3 regions of the Sinorhizobium numidicum genome follow, and region 1 is predicted to be linked to each of the others. Evidence: riboswitches for the same ligand, from Rfam matches in the RefSeq annotation. Region 1 holds a riboswitch; each other region holds the start of a gene.
What was found. Region 1 has a riboswitch for cobalamin ahead of PYH37_RS15410 (aromatic ring-hydroxylating oxygenase subunit alpha). Riboswitches for the same ligand answer to the same signal wherever they lie in the genome.
Positions count from the first base shown of each region.

Region 1 (7,371 bases):
CACGTGCCGCAGATGCCCCCTTCGCAGGCGGCGCCGATCCTCACTCCATTGACGCGCGCCGTCTGAAGGATCGTCTGGCCCGGAACGGCTGTGACCTCCTTGCCGCTCATGGTGAAAGTCAACCGTGCGGCCTCGACCGGAGCGCCTGCGGCCGGCCCAGCGCGGACGGCAAGCTCCTCGGCGGCGGGTGCGGCCGCCGGCTGGAAGCTTTCCTGATGGTAACGCGCCATCTCGAAACCCGACGCCTTCAGCATTTCCCTCACACCTCGCATGAAGGGCTCGGGACCGCAGCAAAAGACGGTTCTCTCCAGGAAATCCGGCGCAAGCAGCGGCAGCTTCGTCGCATCGATGCGGCCGCGCAATCCGTGCCAACCGTGGCGTGCCTCGTGTCCCTCCACCAGAAAGCCGAGATTGAGCCGCGGCATCTGACGGGCGAGAACTTCAAGCTCGGATTTGAACAGAAGATCGTCCGGCCGTCTCGCGCAGGAAATGAAGGTAACATCCGTTTCCGGTGCGCAATCTCCCATCCAGCGCGTCATCGACATCATCGGGGTGATGCCGGAACCGGCCGAAACGAAAAGATATTTTTCGCCCGGATGGCGGACGAAGCTGAAATCGCCGAGCGGCCCGAGCGCTTTCAGCGTCATGCCCGGCTTCAGATTGTCGAACATCCAGCGCGTACCGACGCTGTCCGCCTGGGCCTTAACCGTGACGGCCACCGAGAGCGGACGCGAGGGCGAGGACGATAGAGTATAGGTGCGCATCACCGACTCCTCGCCGACGGGCAGTTCAAGCGTCACGAACTGTCCCGGCAGATAACGGAACCAGGCCGGTTTGTCGGACCGGAACGTGAAAGTCATCACATCCGCAGTCTCGGCAACCGTCGAAGTGCACTCAAGCATGTGCTGGCGATCGATCCAGGGATGCAGTTCATCGAAATGGCGGAAGGAGGCGGCCATTTCCATGGGTCATGCCACCCGCGAGAGAGGAGCGGCAGCGCCCTGAAGGCGGTTCTGCATGAAGTTCGAATACCATTCGACGAACTGCATCACGCCCCCCTCGTGCTCGGCCGAATAGGGACCGGGCTCATAAGCCGGCGAGCGGATGCCGAAGGCATTCTCCTCAACGATACGGCGGTCCTGATCGTTGGTTTCCGTCCAGACATGGGTGAGTTCCTCGATCGTGTAATCGACGCCTTCGATCGCATCCTTGTTGACCAGCCATTTGGTCGTGACCTCAGTCAATTCGGGCCCCAGCGGCAAGACGCGGAAGGTGATCGCGTGGTCGCCGAGCACGTGGTTCCAGGTCGTCGGGTAGTGGAAGAGAAGCAGCGTGCCGATCCGGCTCGCGTTGACGTCGGCGGAAAGCTGCTTACGGACGGCCTTCTCACCCGACATGGTGTAGCTCTCGGCGTCGTTGATCAACGGCATTCTCGTCGTGCGGAACTGGCCGGTCGGCGAGATCTTGAAAGCGCTTGGCAGCCCCGCTGCCTCGCATTGCGCCCAATGGGCGGCAATTTCCGGATCGTCCATCGAGGCCTGAACGCCGGTGACCGTCGGAGCCTCGGGGTACGTCCGGCAGAGCTCCGGATGGTTGGCGGCACAGTGGTAGCACTCGCGATTGTTCTCCCAGACGAGCTTCCAGTTGCCCTTCTCGACGATGGTGCTCTCGTAGGCGACCTTGGTTTCGCCAAGGCGATGCGGCGCGAGATAGCCTGCCGCCATGTCGCGGAAGGGCTGAAAATCCATGGGCTGGTCGGCGAGGCTGATGAAGATATATCCTCCAACGGTCTCGCAGTGCACCGGCTTCAGGCTGTGCTGGGCGGGGTCGAAGCCCTCGGGCATCTGCCGCGCGAAAAGCAGCCTGCCGTCGAGTTCGTAGGTCCATTGATGATAGGGACAGACGAGTTTGGCCGAAGAGCCCTTCTGCTGCGCGCAGACGCGCGAGCCGCGGTGGCGACAGGAGTTGTGCAGCGCCCGGATGGTCCCCTGCCGGTCGCGAACGACGACAATCGGATAGTCGCCGACCTGGACCGTAAAATAATTCCCGGCTCTTGGGATTTCGCAATCATGGCCGATGAAGAGCCAATCCTTGTACCAGATATGCTCCAGATCCTGGCGGTAATAGTCGGGGTCGATATAGAAAGCCCGGTCGAGGCTGTACCCGTTGCGGCGGCTTTTCAGCTTGCGCAGCATGTCGTTCTGAATGTCCATGTCCCATCCTCATTCGCCACGTTTCGGAGAGGCAGGACAGGAACCAAACGCCGGCGATGACGCCGGCGCGCCATGTGGTTCCGATCCGGCTGCCCGCCGCAACCAGTTACGGTTGATTTCGCTTCAAGGCTGGTTTCCGGGCTCTGGAGCAGTCCACGAAGGACCAGCCCGGCGCCTTCCCGGACCGATTTGTCCAGTGGCCTTGTGCCGAGGCTTTTTGCTCCACCACCGTTGCGGGGGCAGCGCCGGGATTTGACCGGCTTCCCAATTCTCCGCCCTCCCTAAGGCGGCACCTTGAGTGTGGGTATCTAAGCCGGCGGATAGCCTTGACAACTGCCGGTTCGCGACATCCGTTTCCAGAAAGACGACAGATATTCCGGCATCTGCGCGTCATGTAAGAAATGATATTTTCCATTTGTAAACAACGCGATAGCGGAAAACTTGAGCAATTGGCGATTTTTTCGGCAGCGCAGTCTCGGCTGCGAAAGAGGCTCGCCCTTTTGCGACACCCGCATCGAGCGCGCCCCGGCGGAAAACATTCATTAACCCTGATCACTTAGCATCCGCTAACGGATCAACCGTTTCACCGGCAGGGTGGCGCATTAACGTCGATGGCAAAGCTCAGATATTACGACGCGGCCGAAAGGGCACCCGCCCTGGCACCAAAGGCTGCAATCCATACCGAGTTCCTGAGGACGGGCCGCATCGATCGGCGCCGCCACTGGATAGCCGAGCAGCGGCGCTATCTGACACATGACGAAGTCGCGGAGCGGACCGGACGCAAACTGACGGCAGCCGGCGAGACGACCCACAAGCGGATCAACAGCTTCCATGCTTCGATCCGCTTTCCAAAGATGATCTTTCACCGGACGCTCGCCAACAGTCCTCACCTTGGTTACTGCCATGTGACCGGCGCCAGAACGCATCTGGCCCACTCGCGAGAGGTCACCTGGGCCTTCTACTTTGCGAACTTTTTCTCCGAGCTTGGTGACGAGACGCATTTCTTCGATCGAATACAGCCGGGCTATTCGCGCATGTATTTCGCCGTCGCCATCGAACCCGACGCCTATGATCGGCACATGGTCGTCAATCGCTACGTTCGCGGCAACGGACTGATCTTCCGCACACAGGATCCGATGATAGCGCTCAAGAACGTGCTGATGCTCGGCGCCGCAGACGAGGCGCTGCGCAAAATCATCCGCAACCTCTGACCAGCCCTCGCACGCAGAAAATCGTTCTGTTTTCGCGACACCTCCTTTAAGGAAGCGTCGGAAAGGAATGGAAACGCCATGGCCGAAATCATCGACACGCGCATCGAGCCGGATCGGGCGATCGAGAGAGCCTGCGCCATACTTTCCGAAGGCGAACCGGTCGCGATCCCGACGGAAACGGTCTATGGCCTTGCTGCCGATGCCACCAATGCCGACGCGATCAGCCACATTTACGAGATGAAAGGGCGGCCGCGCTTCAATCCTTTGATCTGCCATGTTTCGGACATTGCGATGGCCGAGAAGCACGTCGAATTCGATCCGATTTCGCGGCGCCTGGCGGAAGTCTTCTGGCCCGGCCCTCTTACCTTGATCCTGCGGCAGCGGCCGGAGAGTACCGTCCATGCGCTCGCGTCCGCCGGTCTCGATACGCTCGGCATCCGCATGCCGGATGGCTTTTCGCGGCAGGTGATCGCCCGTTTCGGACGACCGCTCGCGGCGCCGAGCGCGAATACGTCCGGCAAGATCAGCCCGACTAGTGCGGCCCATGTGGAAGCGGATCTCGGATCCAAGCTCAAGCTTATTCTCGATGCAGGCCCCGCGCAGATCGGCCTTGAGTCGACGATCATCAAGCTCGATGATCGGAAGCTCCGGCTGCTGCGGCCAGGCGGGCTCGACGTGGCGGAGGTCGAGGCACTTACCGGCCTTACGGTCGAGCGTTCGGAAACCGCCGGCGCGGCGATCGAAGCGCCGGGCATGCTCGCTTCGCATTACGCGCCGGGCGCCGCCGTACGGCTGAATGCCGAAGACGTCCGACAGGGAGAAGCGCTGATCCGTTTCGGCGGAAAGCCGCTTCCCGGCGAAAGCGAGGCGGCGATCGTGCTCGAGCTCAGCCCGGCGGGCAATCTTCGGGAGGCGGCCGCCAACCTCTTCGATTATATGAAAAAGGCGGATGCAAGCGGCGCTGCGACCATCGCCTTCGGCCCGATCCCGGCCGAGGGACTTGGCGAAGCGATTGTCGATCGCCTGCAACGGGCGGCTGCCCCTAGAGCGGGATGAGGCGCTCCAACGAATAAATCATCCTGATCCAAGGCAGAGGCCATGACGACCATTATTCCTTCTCCCGAACTGATCACCTCCTTCACCGAGATCGTCGGCCCCGGCAATGCCCTCACCGGTCCGTCAGAGACGGCGCCTTATCTCGTCGAGTCGCGCGGGCTCTATCGCGGCACGACGCCTCTCGTATTGCGGCCCGGTGCGGTCGCTGAAGTTTCGCGCATCCTGCAGCTCGCCAGCCGGACCCGCACGGCAATCGTTCCGCAGGGCGGTAATACCGGGCATGTGGCCGGGCAGATCCCGCGTGAAGGAAAAGCCGACGTCGTCCTCTCGCTCGAGCGGCTGAACCGCATCCGTGATATCGATCCAGTCGGCAATGTCATCGTCGCCGATGCCGGTTGCATCCTCGCCGACATCCAGAAAGCCGCGGACGACAATGGCCGACTATTCCCCCTTTCGCTCGGTTCGGAAGGATCGGCACGGATCGGCGGCAATCTCTCGACCAATGCAGGCGGCACCGCCGTACTTGCCTACGGCAACATGCGACAGCTTTGCCTCGGGCTGGAAGTCGTGCTTCCGACGGGGGAGATCTGGGACGGGTTGCGACGGCTGAAGAAGGACAATACCGGCTACGATCTCCGTGACCTCTTCATCGGCGCCGAGGGAACCCTCGGGGTCATAACCGGAGCCGTGCTAAAGCTGTTTCCGAAGCCGCTCGGCCATCAGGTCGCATTTGCGGGCCTCAAGAGCGTCGAAGATGCGCTCGCCCTTTTCGAGCGCGCCTCAAGCCTCTGCGGTCCTGCCCTGACCGGCTTCGAGCTGATGCCGAGGCTCGGCATAGAATTCACGACCCGGCACATTCCCGGGGTTCACGATCCGATGGAAACGTCGCATCCCTGGTACGTTCTGATCGATGTCTCGACCTCGGAGTCCGCTGAGAGTGCGGAGCGGATAATCCAGAACCTGCTCGAGGCGGCGGCCGACGATGGCCTCATAGAAAACGCCGTCATCGCAACGAGCGAAGCCAAATGCAAGGCGCTGTGGCATATGCGCGAGAGCATGTCGCCGGCACAGAAGCCCGAAGGCGGCTCGATCAAGCATGACGTATCGGTTCCGGTATCGAGCATTCCCGCTTTCATGGCCGAGGCGGATGCCGCAGTCATGACGGCCATACCCGGCGCACGCATCTGCGCCTTCGGTCATGTGGGCGACGGCAACATCCACTACAACATCTCGCAGCCGGTCGGCGCAGACAAGCAGGCCTTCCTCGGGCGGTGGCGGGAGATCAACGCCATCGTCCACGCGATCGTGCTCAAACATAACGGCTCGATCTCGGCCGAACACGGCATCGGTCAGCTGAAGCGCGATGAGCTCGCGAAAATCCGACCGGCGATCGAACTCGAGCTGATGCAACGCATCAAGCACGCCTTCGATCCGGCCGGCATCATGAATCCCGGCAAGGTGTTGCGGGAGGATTGAAATCCGCTTGGTAAGCGGTGCAGGAAATCGGTTCGGCGCTAGAGCGCCGTGCGTTCAAGTGAACGCACAAAGGACGCTCTAGCACATTGGATTCTAGAGCATCTTGTCCGGTTCCAGCGGCTCCGCTTGAAAGCGGGATGCTCTAGCCGCCCAATCTGAGCTGCGTGAGCTGCATCAGCGTATCAGCGCTGATCCCGAAGCCGCTGCCACCGGAAAGAATGGTGGCGGCGGGCGAAACGTCGGTGTTGTTCTCGACGTCATAGAGCGCGGTAAATCGCTGCAGTAGCTTTTCGAGCTTCTCTGGATCGTGCAGATCCTCGATATCCAGAACGCGTTTGATATATTCAGCCTGCACGTCGATGTCGGAACTCGCCATCTCCTGGGGGATGCTGAAAGCGGTGCGGACGACCTGCATCAAGGCATTGTCGGCGAGCAAGTCATAGGCGGTGTTGACGTCCGAAGCCATGCGCTTGAAATAAAGCGCCAGGCGCACGCCGGCATTGTCTTCCCCGGCATTTTCTTCCAGCGTCTGGTTCAGATAAAGATCCATCGTGGAAATGATGCCGCGTCGGGTCTGGATCTCGCCCGCTGTTCCGCGAAGCAGCTTGCCCTCCGTATCGAAATTGAAGGAGGCCACGATTTCACGGTAGCGCGTGTCGCTTTCGGTATTGATGAAGCTTTCCGGATCATCGAGGTCGGAGATAAACATCTCCTCGATATAGCTGGTCTCGACTGTTTCGGGATCGATGCCGGCGGCGAGAAGGACGAAGTCGACCAGCCGGCGGTTTCCGAGAAAGTCGTCGAGCGTCTCGATCTTCTCGATCTCGGCGCTGTAGTATTTGGCCTCTTCCTGCGCCTTGGTCTTGTCCTCCTCCGTGCCGAAGCGGCTCTTTTCGATGACGTAGGATTTCGATGTGTTGAGGATTTCCGCCTCGGACTGCGCGAGCTTCGGTGCGCCGAGTGTGCCGTCCGGCTGAAAATTGAAAGCCTTGGCGAGCTTCACGTAACGCTCGTCCCTGAGCGAATTGGCGTAGCTGTCAGGATCGCTAAGGTCGCTCGTCAGAACTCTTCTCAGCTTGCGCACGCTGTCGTCTTCATCTTCGAGGCCGAAGGCGCGCAAGGTCAGATTCATCATGCTCGAATCGCTGAGCAGGTCGTCGACGCTGGTCAGCGTGTTGATCAGCATCTTGAAACGCGCAATCAGCGCCTCGTCCGCGGCGTCATCCTTGTCGTTGTAATGGATCATGTAGCCGTCGGACGTGGTGGTGATCTGCGCCGCGGTCTGGGCGCTGTCGCCGCTGGCGAGCGTGCCGTCGGTCTGGAAATTGAACGCGGCGGCCATGGCCTTGTACTCGGCGTTGTATTCCCCACCCATTGTATTGGCGTAACTGTTCGGATCGTTGAGATCGCTCGTC
Region 1 covers NZ_CP120368.1:902,448-909,818, reverse strand. Annotated here, with positions in the region: gene PYH37_RS15415 (FAD-binding oxidoreductase) at 1-965, opposite strand, end outside; gene PYH37_RS15410 (aromatic ring-hydroxylating oxygenase subunit alpha) at 969-2,213, opposite strand; cobalamin riboswitch at 2,324-2,525, opposite strand; gene PYH37_RS15405 (DUF6656 family protein) at 2,825-3,424, shown strand; gene PYH37_RS15400 (L-threonylcarbamoyladenylate synthase) at 3,503-4,480, shown strand; gene PYH37_RS15395 (FAD-binding oxidoreductase) at 4,523-5,956, shown strand; gene PYH37_RS15390 (DUF1217 domain-containing protein) at 6,099-7,371, opposite strand, start outside.

Region 2 (7,371 bases), 1.4 Mb from region 1:
GCCGAACCGATCGTTGAACTGGTGCGGCACGATGCTGCCGACCGGCGCCTTGGTGAGCCGCGTGCGCGGTTGGCCACGATAGGTGATGCTGCCGGGAATGGGCTCAAGGTAGGGCGAGTAGCCTGCCGAGTAGCCAACGGCGGTGGCCTCGCAGCCGCTCAGCAGAACGGCGGTGCAGAGGGCGGCAAGAAGATGTTTCATGGCAATCCTCGCAATTTCAGGATCCGTCTCCCTTCTATCTATCGCTGAAAACGTCACAGTCTATCCGGCGGCTCGTCAGCCGCGCTGAGAACCCCGCAAAGGGGGAGAGCAATAATGCTCCTCTACGATTTTCTTCGAGCGTCACTCGAAATCGATCAGTCGTTGAAGACTTCGTAATCGATGCGACGGCTCGTCAGCCGCAGCGAGCGGTCCGGCTCGATAATGTAGGTTTCATAGACGCGATGGCCGAAATTATCGAAGAACTGGTGGGGCACAATGCTGCCGACCGGCGCCTTGGTCAGTCTCGTGCGCGGCTGGCCGCCGTAAGTGATGCTGCCTGGAATCGGTTCCAGTTGGCTGCCATAGCCGACCACTGTCGAGCTGCAGGCGCTTAAAAGGGCTGCACAAATGGCGAGCAGGGCGATCTTCATGGCGAATGTTCCTGAGCATCGGCACAGCGCCCCATCTCGTTGCGCTGGACCGGTCGTTGCACATCAACTGCCGCATCATCTTATTCTTTATCCGGCAACGATCATAGGAACGACCAGCTCCGGTGCAATTTCTTGGTGATGCATGCCGGCTGGCCGGCGATTTACTGATATTTTGGTTGATTCCCCGGGGTGCTTTGAAGGATGTAGTAGCTGGGCTCGCCGATCTCTATGAACGGCGCGCGAACCGTCCGACTGCGTGCGCGTTTGGTTCGGTGGCGGCTGCGCGGGTTCGTTTGTAAAAGGTTCCGACCAGTCAGTGCTTTGGGTACCGCCTATGACCGCCGAACAGTCCCTTTCATTTCTTGTTCTCGGCACGATGATGGTCTTCTTCATATGGGACCGCTTCCGCTATGACGTTGTCGCCTGTTCGGCGCTGATGCTTTCGGTGGCCGTCGGTATCGTACCCTTCGATCGCGCTTTCGACGGGTTCAGCGACGATATCGTCATCATCGTTGGCAGCGCGCTCATCGTTAGCGCCGGCGTTGCGCGTTCGGGCGTCGTCGATGCGGCGATCCAGCGTTTCCTGCCGAACCTGCAATCGGTGCGGGCGCAACTCGCGCTTCTCGTCGTCACCGTCACCGTGCTTTCCGCGTTCATCAAGAATATTGGGGCGCTCGCGATCATGATTCCGGTTGCCTTTCAGTTCGCCCGGCGCTCGAATGTGCAGCCTTCGGTGTTTCTGATGCCTATGGCCTTCGGCGCGCTCATCGGCGGGCTGATGACGCAGGTCGGCACCTCGCCGAACGTCGTCGTGTCGCGGATGCGCGCGGATCTGACCGGCGAGAGCTTCACCATGTTCGACTTCACGCCGGTCGGCGCGTCGCTGGCGCTGGTCGGCGCGGTGTTTCTGCTTTTCGCCTACCGGCTTGTGCCGGAGCGCAAGAGCCAGCAGGCCGCAGTGCATGACGCGATCGAGATCACCGACTACACCTCCGAGGCGGTGGTCCCGGCCGGTTCTCCGGCAATCGGCAAGCCGCTGGGCAGCCTGGTCAAGCTCGGCGACGGGGGCGCGGTCGTCATTGCCATATTCCGCCGCGGCACGCATCTGGCGCCGCTGCCCGACATAGCGATCGAAGCCGACGATATCCTGCTGCTCGAAGGTGGGCCGGCGGCGCTCGACCGCATCGTTTCCCAGGCGAAGCTGAAGATCTCCGGCGATCGTTCGCCAACGCCGAACGACAAGGCGCGTGTCGAGATCGAGGCGATCGAGGCGGTGATCGCCAGCGGCTCGCCGCTCATCGGCATGTCGGCGCAGCGTCTCGCGCTCTTCAACAGGCACAACGTCAACCTGCTTGCCGTCAGCCGCCAGGGCGAGCGGCTGAAGCAGCGCCTCGGCAGCATAAGGCTGCGGGCCGGCGATATCGTCGTGCTGCAGGGAACGCGCCGGGAATTGCCGTCGTTCCTCCAGGATTTCGGCTGTCTGCCGTTGGCCCAACGGGAAATCCTGCTAGGCACCATCCGCTATGCGACCGTGCCGATCCTCGTTCTAGCGGCGGCCATGGGCGCGACGGCCGTCGGCGTCGTGCCGGTGCCGGTCGCCTTTTTTGCGGCCGCGCTCGCCATGGTGGTCTTCCGCGTCATTCCACTGCGCGACGTCTACCGCGCTGTCGATGGGCCGATCCTCGTGATGCTGGCGGCGCTGATCCCGGTCAGCGATACGCTGCGCACAACCGGTGGATCGGATCTCATCGCCGGCTGGCTCAGCGGTGTGGCCTCGGGCCTGCCGCCGGCCGGCGCACTCGCCCTTATCCTCATTGCCGCCATGGCCGTCACACCCTTCCTCAACAATGCGGCCACGGTGCTCGTCATGGCGCCGATCGCCGCAAGCTTCGCGACGGCCCTCAACTATAGCCCGGACGCCTTCCTGATGGCGGTGGCAATCGGCGCCGGCTCCGATTTCCTCACCCCGATCGGCCACCAGTGCAACACGCTGGTAATGGGCCCCGGCGGCTATCGCTTCAGCGACTATCCACGTCTCGGCCTGCCGCTCTCGATCGTGATCGTGCTCGTCGCCGTGCCGATGCTGATGTGGGTATGGCCATTGGTGCGCTGAGTCGGGCGGCAGTATCGCGGCGAGGCATCCCCACCGCGAATACGGGAGCTTCCAGCCAAATTTTTCTTGCCGCACGTAATGTTATTTTATAACAACGATCACGCATCGCAAATTGTTGCCGGGGCCAACCGTGTTGATATCCGCATCCGCCTCCCTTCCACCCGTTGCCTCGTGCGGCGATTCGTGCCACCAAGAGTGCGATGGTGCTGCTGCCGTGACTCGGCAGTGGCTGAAAAGGGAACACGGTGAGGACGACCCAGAAGGGGCCGAAACCGTGGCTGCCCCCGCAACTGTGAGCGGAAAGCGCATTCACACCATGTCACTGGCGAAAAGCCGGGAAGACGTGGATGCGCAGCGACCCGCGAGCCAGGAGACCTGCCATCGAACCGATCAACCACAACGGACGGGGTGTTCCGATGGAAAAGAACTGGCTCAGGCACAGCGGGCGACCGCTTCACTGCATCTTCGCCATTTTCTCTCCGGCCCAATCCGGCGGAGAACAGACATGGCGAATTTCCGACAGCACAAGATAACCGTATCGACCGATTGCCGCTTCACCGGCGGGCCTTGCCGGCTCGGCGCCGAACTGCTGGCGCTGTTGAACCGCAGCGTTTCGGCACTCGGCCAGCCGCTCGGCGAGGATTTTTCCATCGCCGGCACGGTGTGCATGGCCGGCTGCACGCGGCCTTGCACGATCGCCTTCCAGGCAACCGCCAAGGCGACCTACCTCTTCGGTGACATCGCGCCGGAAGAGGATGTCGACGATCTCGTCAGCTTTGCCGCCGCCCACGCCGAAGGCGGCGGCGGCATAATGCATGCAGCAGATCCTTCTACATTGGAGCGGGATGCGGCTGCTAACCCGTTTTTTTGCGCCGGTCTCACCGGCAACACGCTCGCCCGCACTCCTGCGGCGCTCCTCGTTTCCGAGGAGAGCGTGGGATGGTTCCAGTGACGGCGGGGAGGGTGTCTCATGAGCTGCGTTGAGCAAGGCGCGGCACTCAGCGTCGAGGGACTGGAATGGGGGCCGCGTCCGGGCCTGCGGCTGGTCCGCAATATCGGCTTTTCCATCGGGCCGGGCAGCCGGCTTGCGATTATCGGCCCGAACGGCGCCGGCAAGACCTCCTTGCTCCGCTGCCTCTATCGCGCGGTGCAGCCGATTGCCGGTCGGATCGAGGTGGATGGCGTCGATCTCTGGGCGATGACGGCGCGCGAGGCGGCAAAGACCATCGCCGTCGTCCTGCAGGAGATGCCCGGCGATTTTCCCTTCAGCGTACGCGATGTGGTGATGATGGGCCGCATCCCACGGCGCGAGGGCATGCGCGGCTGGACGGAACGGGATCGGAACCAGGTGGCGCACGCGCTCGATCATCTCGATCTCGCGCATCTCGCCAGGCGCCAATTCGCCACTCTTTCGGGCGGCGAAAAGCAGCGGGTGCTGATCGCCCGAGCGTTGGCGCAGGAGCCGCGCATCATCGTTCTGGACGAACCGACCAACCATCTCGACATCCGCCATCAGCTCGAAATTATCGAGCTCCTGAAGAGGCTGAAGCTCACCATTGTCACGACGCTCCACGACATCAATCTCGCGGCCGAGTTCGCGACCGATGTCGCGATCATCACGGAAGGTCGGCTCGCTGCATTCGGGAGCCCCGAAGAGGTGCTGCGGCCATCGGCCCTTTCCACCGCCTTCGGCGTTCACGCGACGGCACATGCGGCCGCCGAAGGCTATGCTTCCCGCTTTTCCTTCTCGCTTCCGCCCGCCGAGGCATCCAGCTCTCGAATTTCCCTCTTTCGCTCCACAGGAGACATCCGATGAACAGAATTTTTCTCGCGGGCTGCGCCATTCTCCTTGGCGCCGCGCCGGCGTTTGCCTACCCCGTCACCGTCAAGAGCTGCAACCGCGACGTTACCTTCGACGCCGCACCTCAGCGGGCGGTTTCCAACGACGTCAATCTCACGGAAATGATGCTGGCGCTCAAGCTCGAGGACCGCATGGTCGGCTATACCGGCGTTTCCGGCTGGAAGACGCTCGACGAGCGTCTGCGCGAGGGCGTCAAGGAACTGCCGGAGCTTGCGGAAAAATATCCGACCAAGGAGGTGCTCCTGAACGCCGATGCCGACTTCCTCTTTGCCGGCTGGAACTACGGCATGAAGGTCGGTGGGGAGGTGACGCCGGAGACGCTGTCGCCTTTCGGCATCAAGGTCTATGAGCTTACGGAGAGCTGCATCCACATAATGTCGAAGGGCAAGCCGACGATGGAGGACATGTTCGTCGATCTGCTGAACCTCGGCCGCATCTTCGGCGTGGAGGAGAGGGCGGAGGACTTGGTCGAGGGCTATCGCCGGCAACTCGCCGAGATTACCGGAAAGATCAAGGACGCTCGGCGCCCGACCCGGGTCTTCGTCTACGACTCGGGTGAGGAAAAGCCGTTCACTTCGGGTCGCTACGGCATTCCAACAGCGATGATCGAGGCGGCCGGCGGCAACAATATCATGGACGACGTCGAGAAGAGCTGGACGGAGATTTCCTGGGAGCCGGTGATCGACCGCGATCCGGAGGTCGTCGTCATCGTCAACTACGGCGAAGTGACGGCCGAGCAGAAGATCGCCTTCATGAAGAACAATCCGGCTTTCAAGACCATCGAGGCGGTGAAGAACGATCGCTTCGTCGTACTCGACTACGTCGAGGCGACGCCGGGTCCGCGCAACGTCGACGCCATCGAGCGGCTGGCGAAGAGTTTTCATGCAGAAGTGATGTGAGTGCGGCAGCGGCAAGCGGAACAACGCCGCCGAACATCCACATGCCGACTTTCCATCACGCCACTTCTCACACAATAGATTAGGAAGGCGGCATAAAGTTCTAATTTTTCATCACAAGTCGTCACATCACTGGTGCGGCGCTTGCTCTACTGCATGTTTCCTTAAATCGTAGCCGATTTAAGGATAAAAACATGCAGCAATTCAAGGCGCTACAGCGTCCTTTGCGCGTCTGATAAGACGCGCGGCGCTGTAGGTCTGAAGCGGAAAGTATGAAACCAACGTGAGACCCGCGCTTTTCTTCCTCGCGGCGCTGCTTTTGCTGTGCCTGACCGTGACTGCCGGCGTATCGCTCGGATCGGCGCCGATCCCGGTCGCGACGGTGTGGTCGATCATCGCGTCCAAGCTCGCGCCGGGCAGTGTCGAGGCCTTCTGGTCGGCTGGCCGGGAAAGCATCGTTTGGGATGTGCGCCTGCCGCGCGTGGTGCTGGCGGGGTTGGTCGGTGCAGGGCTTGCGGTCACCGGCGCGGTGCTGCAGTCGGTCACCCGAAACCCGCTTGCCGATCCGCATCTCCTCGGCGTTTCGGCGGGCGGCGCGCTCGGAGCGATCGTCGCGCTGCTCCATACCGGCCTCGTTCTGGGGCTCGCGACGGTGCCGCTCTTTGCCTTTGCCGGTGCGCTCGCCGCCACCACGCTGGTCGCGCTCGTCACCCGCGTGCTCGGCACCGGCGCCGACCGCCTCGTGCTTGCCGGCATCGCCGTCGCCTTCACGCTCACGGCCGGCGGCAACCTGCTCATCTTTCTCGGCGATCCGCGCGCCGTCCACACCGTGATCTTCTGGATGCTCGGCGGTCTCGGGCTCGCGCAATGGCCGCATCTCCTCTATCCGGCGCTCGCGCTTGCCTCATGCCTCGGCTGGCTTATCGTCCGGGCGCGCGAGATCAACGCGCTCGCCATGGGCGACGAAACGGCGATGACGCTCGGTATCCCGGTCCGCCGCTTCCGCCTGACGCTCTTCGTCGTCACTGCGCTTTTGACCGGCGTCATGGTGGCCTTTTCCGGCGCGATCGGCTTCGTTGGCCTGATGATCCCGCATTTCGTGCGCCTCTTCGCAGGCAGCGACAATGTGCGCGTCATTCCGCTCTCCGCCTTTGCCGGAGCGTTGGTGCTCATCCTCGCCGATCTCGTCGCCCGCGTCGTTATGGCGCCCGAAGACATGCCGATCGGCGTTATCACCGGGCTTGCCGGCGGCATTGCCTTCGTTGCGATCCTCAGGCGGCGGGGGTGAGGCTGGGCCTTGAATGCGCAGGGCTCGCGTCTGCGTTCCTCTCCTTCCGCTCCATTCTCATTAAAGCGTCATGCACGGCGCGGACGCACCGTGGCTGAATCCTGTGACGAGCACAGGGATGAGGGTGGAATGGCGGCCGCGCCGTCGCAAGGATGCTTGTAAGGCGAAGCACAGGAAGAGGGTGCGGGCTGCTTCAACAGCTTGGGAGAGATTCCCGACTGATGACGACGTTGCAGATCACCGGTGGAAACCGCATGATCGGCTCCTATCTGATGGGCGGCAAGCCCATCCATCGACAATCGAGGAGAAGAGGCATCGAATGGTTGATCAAATCGAGATCTGCACGCCGGAAGAGGTGCTGAAGTTCTGGTTCGCGGAGCTTTCCTACGACCATTGGTTCACAGTGAATCCCGAACTCGACAAACAATGCATGCAGCGATTTCAGGCGTCGCATCTCGCCCTTTCCAGAAGGCTTGACGATGTCTGGCGCCAGACTCCTCAGAACTGGCTCGCCACCATCATCCTGTTCGACCAGTTGCCGCGCAACATGTACCGCGGCTCGCCGCTGGCTTTCGCGACCG
Region 2 covers NZ_CP120368.1:2,283,861-2,291,231, reverse strand. Annotated here, with positions in the region: gene PYH37_RS22175 (hypothetical protein) at 1-201, opposite strand, end outside; gene PYH37_RS22170 (hypothetical protein) at 357-632, opposite strand; gene PYH37_RS22165 (SLC13 family permease) at 967-2,745, shown strand; cobalamin riboswitch at 2,930-3,142, shown strand; gene PYH37_RS22160 (DUF1636 family protein) at 3,251-3,697, shown strand; gene PYH37_RS22155 (ABC transporter ATP-binding protein) at 3,716-4,561, shown strand; gene PYH37_RS22150 (ABC transporter substrate-binding protein) at 4,558-5,505, shown strand; gene PYH37_RS22145 (FecCD family ABC transporter permease) at 5,786-6,790, shown strand; gene PYH37_RS22140 (DUF924 family protein) at 7,110-7,371, shown strand, end outside.
Region 2: it holds a riboswitch for cobalamin, as region 1 does, so the genes downstream of both, PYH37_RS22160 (DUF1636 family protein) here and PYH37_RS15410 (aromatic ring-hydroxylating oxygenase subunit alpha) in region 1, are expected to answer to the same signal.

Region 3 (7,371 bases), 1.7 Mb from region 1:
GATCCGGAGCTTTCGGAAGGGGCCGTCAAGCCGCCGGTGTTTCTGACTTCGACCTTCGTCTTCCGCTCGGCCGAGGAGGGCCGCGATTTCTTCGATTTCGTCGCCGGCCGGCGCGAGCCGCCGGCAGGCGTCGGTGCCGGCCTTGTCTATTCGCGTTTCAATCACCCGAACAGCGAGATCGTCGAGGATCGCCTCGCGGTCTTCGAAGGGACGGAGAGCGGTGCGCTCTTTTCCTCCGGCATGGCGGCGATCGCGACGACGCTGCTTGCCTTCGTGCGTCCGGGTGATGCCATCCTGCATTCGCAGCCGCTTTACGGCGGCACCGAAACGCTGCTTGCAAAGACCTTCCTCAATCTCGGCGTTTCTGCCATCGGCTTTTCCGATGGGGTCGACGAGGCGGCCGTCAGCGCAGCCGCAGAGGAAGCGATGAAGAAGGGACGGATCGCCATTATCCTCATCGAGACGCCGGCGAACCCCACAAACAGCCTCGTCGATGTTGCGATGATCCGTCGTATCGCCGACGCCATCGGAGAAAGACAGGCCTATAGGCCGATCATCGTCTGTGACAACACACTGCTTGGTCCAGTCTTCCAGCGTCCGATCGAATATGGCGCCGACATCTCGCTCTATTCGCTAACCAAATATGTCGGCGGGCACTCCGACCTTATTGCCGGCGCGGTGCTCGGCTCGAAGGCGATCATCAAACAGGTGAAGGCGCTTCGCGGCGCGATCGGCACGCAGCTCGATCCGCATTCCTGCTGGATGATCGGCCGGTCGTTGGAAACGCTAGCGGTGCGCATGCACAAGGCGAACGAAAACGCCCGCGTGGTCGCTGAATTCCTGCGCGACCACCCCAAGGTCGAGCTTATTCATTACCTGCCCTTCCATGACGAGGCCTCGCCGGTCGGCCGCACCTTTGCGGCACAGTGCACCGGCGCCGGCTCGACCTTCTCCTTCGACATCGTCGGCGGCCAGGAAGCAGCCTTCCGCTTTCTCAACGCACTGCAGATTTTTAAACTTGCCGTCAGCCTCGGCGGCACCGAGTCCCTTGCGAGCCACCCCGCCGCGATGACCCATTCCGGCGTGCCGATCGAGGTGCGTCACCGGATTGGCGTGCTCGAATCCACCATCCGCCTGTCGATCGGCATCGAGCATCCGGACGATCTCGTCGCGGATCTCGCAAACGCGCTCACCGTCGCCTGATGTGCGATTGGGCCGCCTTCGATTTGCGGCCCGATCGGTCGCGTTTCAGTGCGATAGGATGTTGATCGTGTTGCCGAACGGATCGCGCAGATAGAAGCGCCGCACGCCCCAAGGCTCGTCGGTGATGTCGTAGGTTACTTCGACACCGGCGGCCTTCGCGCGCCGATAAATCTCATCCACGTCGTCCACCTCGATCGAGACCGCCGGCACCGGCGTTCCCGACCCGCCCTCGCTGGCGACGCTCACCTGCGGCACGGCTGAGCCGCCTTCTGCCGCGAAGGTGACGAGCCAGCCGTGATCCATCACGATATCAAGGCCCAACAGATCCATGTAAAAGGCACGCGCACTTTGCGGATCGGAAGCCTGAAGATTGGGCACGATGCGTCGAACAGCCATTTTACCCTCCCGACTTTGATACGGCGCGGCGCGCGGACAGCGCCAACTCGACCAGCGACGCTGCGGCCACGCCCGCCGTCTCCATATAGCTCGGATCGCGGTGGAGCAAAACGACAGCGAAGCTGCCATCAAGCAAAAGCCGTATCTGCCGCGCAAGCGCGGCTGCGTCGTCGACCAGCTCCGCCTCGAACACCTGCCGCAGCCAGTCCTCAAACTTCTTCTTGTGGGCGGCGCCGATCCGGATCGCCGGGTGCCCGGGCATGTTCGCAAGTTCGGCGGAGGTGCGCAGAAAACCGCAGCCTTTCCATTTCGGGTGGCGGGCAGCACGGGCGAGATTGCGGAATATCCCCTCGATCTTCGCCGCCACGTCGCCGTCGGTCTCGGTGAACCATTTCTGGAAGAGTTTGAGGTTCGGCTGGTCGCGCGCCTCAAGGTAGGCTGCAATTAGGTCGTCCTTGCTTTCGAAATGGTAATAGAGCGTGCGTTTCGTCACGCCGGCCGCTTCCGCCACGGCGTCGACGCTGACGGCGCGGATGCCTTCCGCATAGAAGAGCTTGGCGGCGGCGGAAACGATGCGATCACGCGTAGGCAATACGGTCATCATTGTCTTGTATACCGACTAGTGAATATACAATCCATTATCGCGCGCCTAGCCTTCCCCCGTCAACACACGATGGGGAGACAGACATGTCCGATACAGTGCTATTTGAAATTTCAGCCGGCATCGCGCTCGTGACGCTCAACCGGCCGGAGAAGCTGAACGCGCTCAATTACGAGCTGATAGATCGGCTTCTGTCTCACCTCGATCAGATCGAGGCGGACGACGCGGTTCAGGCGGTGATCCTCACCGGTGCGGGCGAGCGCGCCTTTTCCGCCGGCGGCGACATTCACGAATTTTCAGACAGCGTCGCATCGGGCGTGAATGCCGCCGTTCGCGATTTCGTTCGGCGCGGGCAAAGGCTGACAGCCCGACTTGAGGCCTTTCCAAAGCCGGTGATCGCCGCCGTCAATGGTCTTGCCTATGGCGGCGGCTGCGAGATCACCGAAGCCGTCCATCTCGCAATCGCCAGCGAACGGGCGCGCTTTTCCAAGCCCGAGATCAAGCTCGCCATGCCGCCGACCTTCGGCGGTACGCAGCGTCTACCGCGCCTTGCCGGACGCAAGCGCGCGCTCGAACTGCTTTTGACTGGTGACGATTTCTCACCGCAGCGCGCGCTCGAGATGGGACTCATCAACAGGATCGTGCCGCATCACGACCTGATGAATGCCGCATGGACGCTCGCCGCCCGCATCATCCACCACTCGCCTCTTGCGACCGGCGCCATCATCACCGCCGTCACAAGGGGCCTCAACATGACGATCGGCGAAGGCCTGCTGAACGAAAGCGAGCAGTTTGCACGCCTCGTGCCAAGCCACGACCTGACCGAGGGCTTGTCCGCCTGGAAGGAACGGCGCGAACCTCGCTACGCCGGGCGCTGAAATCTTGCACTACGCCGCCTTCGTCGCTCCGATCGTGCCGGCGCAATGACCGGCGCGATCGCCAATCTCACTGCGGCTCGCTGTGGAATGAAGTGTCGTCAACTGCGCGCGAGGCCGAGAACGAAAAGCGCCAGCGCGCCGATGGAGGCGATCGTGCGGACGTGGTTCCACCAGACCCAGTCGGTCAAGTAGCGCTGCTGCCAGAGATCGGTCGCCGCCTGTCCCGGTGCGGCGGCGGCAAGGGCGTTGTTCAGCGGTACGTTGAAGATAATGGTCACCGCCAGCGTACCGATGAGATAGACGAGACCGCCGGCGGCCAGCAGGTAGCTCCCCTGCCCGCCCCAACGACGGCGGTGAGGACAAGAACCAGTCCAAGGAGCGCCGTTCCCATGAAGGCGGTGAGAAACAGCGGATTCTGGATCACCACATTGATGGCGTTCATCGCGGCGATGCCCTGCTCGGGCGGCAACCGCGACAGCGCCTGCATGATGCAGACGGAGAAGACAAAGAAGAGTCCGGCCATCAGGCCGGAGCCGATGACGGCAGCGAAAGACAAGGCGGGGATAAGAGCAACCATCACGCGACACTCCGGATACCGTTTGCAGCCGTCTTCAGGGCTTCGCCGGCAAGATCTTGCAGCTTGCTCTCACCGCCCGGTAGCAACGTGAACTTCCCAGACATCTCATCCTCCTCATCTCCACCGCAAAAATATGAGTGTTGCTCACATTACAAAATGTGATAAATCCTCATGTCTCAGCAGTCAAGTCAAAATGTGAGTGAGGCTCATGATTTCAGAAGCAACGCCGGCCACTGCTGCCAATGACGAAGCGCCAGCCCTCCGCCGCACGCCGAGCCAAAGGCGTAGCCGCGAACGGGTTGAACACATCCTCTCCTGCGCCACGGCGCTGATCGAGCAAAAAGGAAGCGATGCCATGCGCATGAGTGAGGTGGCCGAGATGGCCGGAATTTCCATCGGCTCGCTCTACCAGTACTTTCCCGACAAGGCGGCGATCATCCGCACGCTCGCCGAGCGCTACAACACGGCCTCCCGGGATTGTATCGCAACGGAACTCGCCAAGGTCACGAGCATCGCCGAACTGCGCGATGCCTTTGCCGCCCTTTTTGACATTTATTACGAGATGTTCCGGGCCGAGCCGGTGATGCGCGACATCTGGTCGGCGATGCAAGCTGACAAGATCCTGCGCGAGATCGAGCTCGCCGAGAGCCGGGCGAATGGGCGATTGCTCGCCGACGTCTGGGAACGGGTGGCACCCGGCACGCCGCGGGAGAAAATCGAAGATGCCGCTTTCCTCATCATGCATCTTGGCGAATGTACCATGCGGCTCGCCGTCTCGGTCGATCGTGCCGAAGGTGACCGCATCGTCGAAGCCTACAAGCGCATGGTTCTGCACAATTTTGCCTCGGGCGACATGCCCGACGATAAAAGCGTGGCATGAATTCGGGCGAGCAATGTCGGTAGAACCGGCTAGGCGCTTTTCCATAGCGGCTCGATTGACATGGATGAAAAGCAAACCTAATCATCGAAGATCGATTGGTTCCCGGGATGCGAACGCGTTTCGGGAGTAAACGGGAACGTGACGGATGGACCCAAGCTGGGCATCTCAATCACGGCCGACCCCGCGACTGTAGAGCGGCGTGAATTGCCGTTCCGGAGCGATCCGGAAGAAGCCACTGGGAGGAGAACCGCGAGACGTGGTTCGAACCTGGGAAGGCGAGGCAAGTTCCCTGGTGACTAGAGCGCCGCGCGTTCAAATGAACGCGCAAAGGACGCTCTAGCGCTCTGAATCTAGAGCATCTTTTCTGCCTTCAGTGGTTTCACTTGAAAGCAGGACACTCTAGGCACCTTACGCCGCGAGCCAGGAAACCTGCCAAGCGATGCGGGCATAAGCCCAAACCCGGGAAACATCCCATTGCCATCACGGAGGTTGTCATGGCTACGTCTACAGTTTCGAGCATTCCGCTGTCCCTCAGCGATCGTCTGACCGCAGGCCTCATCGCTCTGATGATCGGTGCCTTCCTCGTCTTCGGCGCCGGCTTGGCGAATTCGGCCGTCCTGCACGATACCGCGCACGACACCCGACATTCCTACGGCTTCCCCTGCCACTAAATGATGGCTTGGAACGCTCACGCGTTCCGCATCGAAGTGGACGACCGCCCGGCGGACGGAGTACGCGTGCGTGCCATCTGGCACGTCCGCGGCCGCAGCGCATATTCCACGTCCATGGAATGCTCCGGCCGCCCCGCGGCGCGCCGTGCGCCGAACTGAGGGATATAGACAATGATCGTCAAAACACTTCTGGCCGCCATCGTGGCCGGGCTGATCGCCGGCGTCTTCATGACCGCCGCGCAGGAACTGCGCGTTACGCCATTGATCCTGCATGCGGAGCAATATGAGGGTGAGGCTCCGGCGGCGACTGACCAGCCGGTGGGCGAGCAGCCTGCCGCCGCCGCCCACGATCAGCATTCTTTCCTGAACCTGGAGCGGGACGCGGTCGGAAAACAGCCTAACGCTTCTCCTCATGCTACTCCGAACGGCACCTCGCCGCTCGGCACGATCTTCTCGGCACTCTCGCCTATTTCGCCGGCCTATGCCCATGAGCATGGGGGCGAACACGAGGAAGGCGGCATCATGTTCGGCATGAGCCGCTTCTCCGGCACGCTGCTTGCCAATCTGGTGACCGGTGCGGGCTTTTCGCTGCTTCTTGCCGGCATCAGCCTCGTCATCGGCTACCCGATAACGCTCGCGAACGGTGCGCTCTGGGGCGCCTTCGGCTGGCTTGCCGTCCACATGCTGCCGGCGGTCGGCCTGCCGCCGGAATTGCCCGGCTTCCCCGCCGCCGAACTTGGCGACCGCCAGCTCTGGTGGGCGGCGACCGTGCTGCTTTCAGCGGCAGGGCTCTATCTGCTGGCACTGCGCCCCGGAATCCTCGCCAAGGTCGTAGGGCTCGTCCTGATCGCAGCGCCGCAGGCCTATGGTGCGCCGCAGCCGCTCGACATTTCCAGCAACGTTCCGGCCGTCCTCGGCGCCGAATTTGCCGTCGCCGCACTGGCGACCACGCTCGCCTTCTGGATCGTGCTCGGTGTTGTCTCCGGTTTTATCAACGATTGGTTCCTTAAGACGCGTTAAGCGCCCTCTCCCGCTCGCGGGCGAGGGGTCAGGAACTCGCCGCTTGTCCTTCTCCCGCAGGCGGGAGAAGGTCTCGGCAGCGGATGAAGGGCAATCCACGGGTGGAGAACGCTTCGTTCACCCGCTATTCCCGTGCCGTTTCACGCAAATGCGCCCGCAGCCGCTCGCGTCGTATTTCCGGCCTGAGCAACACGCAGCTATCGCAATAGCTGCCGGCATCAGTGCGATAGTACAGGCAGCAGCCGCCCCGCATTCTGTAGGTCTGGGAAAGCGCCCTCTCACCGTCATTGCAAGGCACGGCGGCATCGATCTCTTCATAATGGAGTTCCCGCGTAAACAACGGCGAGCCTTGGTGCTTGACGATCGCGAGGGCGTGAGCAATAGCCTCCGCCTCTTTCCCCTGACGTCGCCCAATCTCCAGAAAAGCACCCGCCAGACTGTCTGCCGCAAGCCGCCACTGCGCGCGGACTGATAGGCCGCAGCGCCGGCTCAACAGCGTAATCACCGGTTTCAACTGCGCAACGAAAACATCCCGGAAACGGCTGCCGGCCTCCTCCGGCCGGGCACCGGCCGCAATCTGCGGCAGTTCGACAAGAAAATGAAATCGGCTCGCCTCGAGCGTCCGCTCGCCCACGGGGCGCAAATAGCTTTCAAAGCGCAGCCCCGCCAATTCAGGCACCAGACCCGTGGCGAGAAAGACCGTTACAGTCACCAGGCTGAGCTGGTGACTGTAAAAAGCGATCAGATGCGCCGCCCGCACTTTGTCGTCCATGCCGGAGGCGAAACGGTTCTGATAGGCGAGGCAAGCCTCCACGCTGGCGGACGCATCCCTCCAGAACGCCGTTGCTGGAATGAATTTGGCAGCGGAAGCATCCGATGAACAGGCGACCTCCGGAAATGCAGCGGCAAGCCATTCGATGGCCGCCGCGGCGTCCTCGCCGCTTGCCGCGCTGCTCGCCCTCCCTTGCCGTTGCTGCACGTGTCGGACCCCTCGGCTATCAGAAAACGCTGGCGGAGAGCCAGCCGCCCTCGAAGCCTGCCTTGCGCAGCCCATAGCGGAAAGCCGGAATGCTGGATGTGAGGTCCCAAAGCAAGCCGCTTCGCCAGTTTTCGATCATTATCACCGAGAGCCCCTGGTCAAGCCC
Region 3 covers NZ_CP120368.1:2,626,691-2,634,061, forward strand. Annotated here, with positions in the region: gene PYH37_RS23760 (cystathionine gamma-synthase family protein) at 1-1,203, shown strand, start outside; gene PYH37_RS23765 (glyoxalase superfamily protein) at 1,249-1,599, opposite strand; gene PYH37_RS23770 (TetR/AcrR family transcriptional regulator) at 1,601-2,200, opposite strand; gene PYH37_RS23775 (crotonase/enoyl-CoA hydratase family protein) at 2,287-3,078, shown strand; partial or broken gene PYH37_RS23780 (anthrone oxygenase family protein) at 3,177-3,655, opposite strand; gene PYH37_RS23785 (TetR/AcrR family transcriptional regulator) at 3,864-4,535, shown strand; cobalamin riboswitch at 4,615-4,986, shown strand; gene PYH37_RS23790 (CbtB domain-containing protein) at 5,030-5,206, shown strand; gene PYH37_RS23795 (CbtA family protein) at 5,378-6,226, shown strand; gene PYH37_RS23800 (ferric iron reductase) at 6,351-7,205, opposite strand; gene PYH37_RS23805 (glucoamylase family protein) at 7,225-7,371, opposite strand, start outside.
Region 3: it holds a riboswitch for cobalamin, as region 1 does, so the genes downstream of both, PYH37_RS23790 (CbtB domain-containing protein) here and PYH37_RS15410 (aromatic ring-hydroxylating oxygenase subunit alpha) in region 1, are expected to answer to the same signal.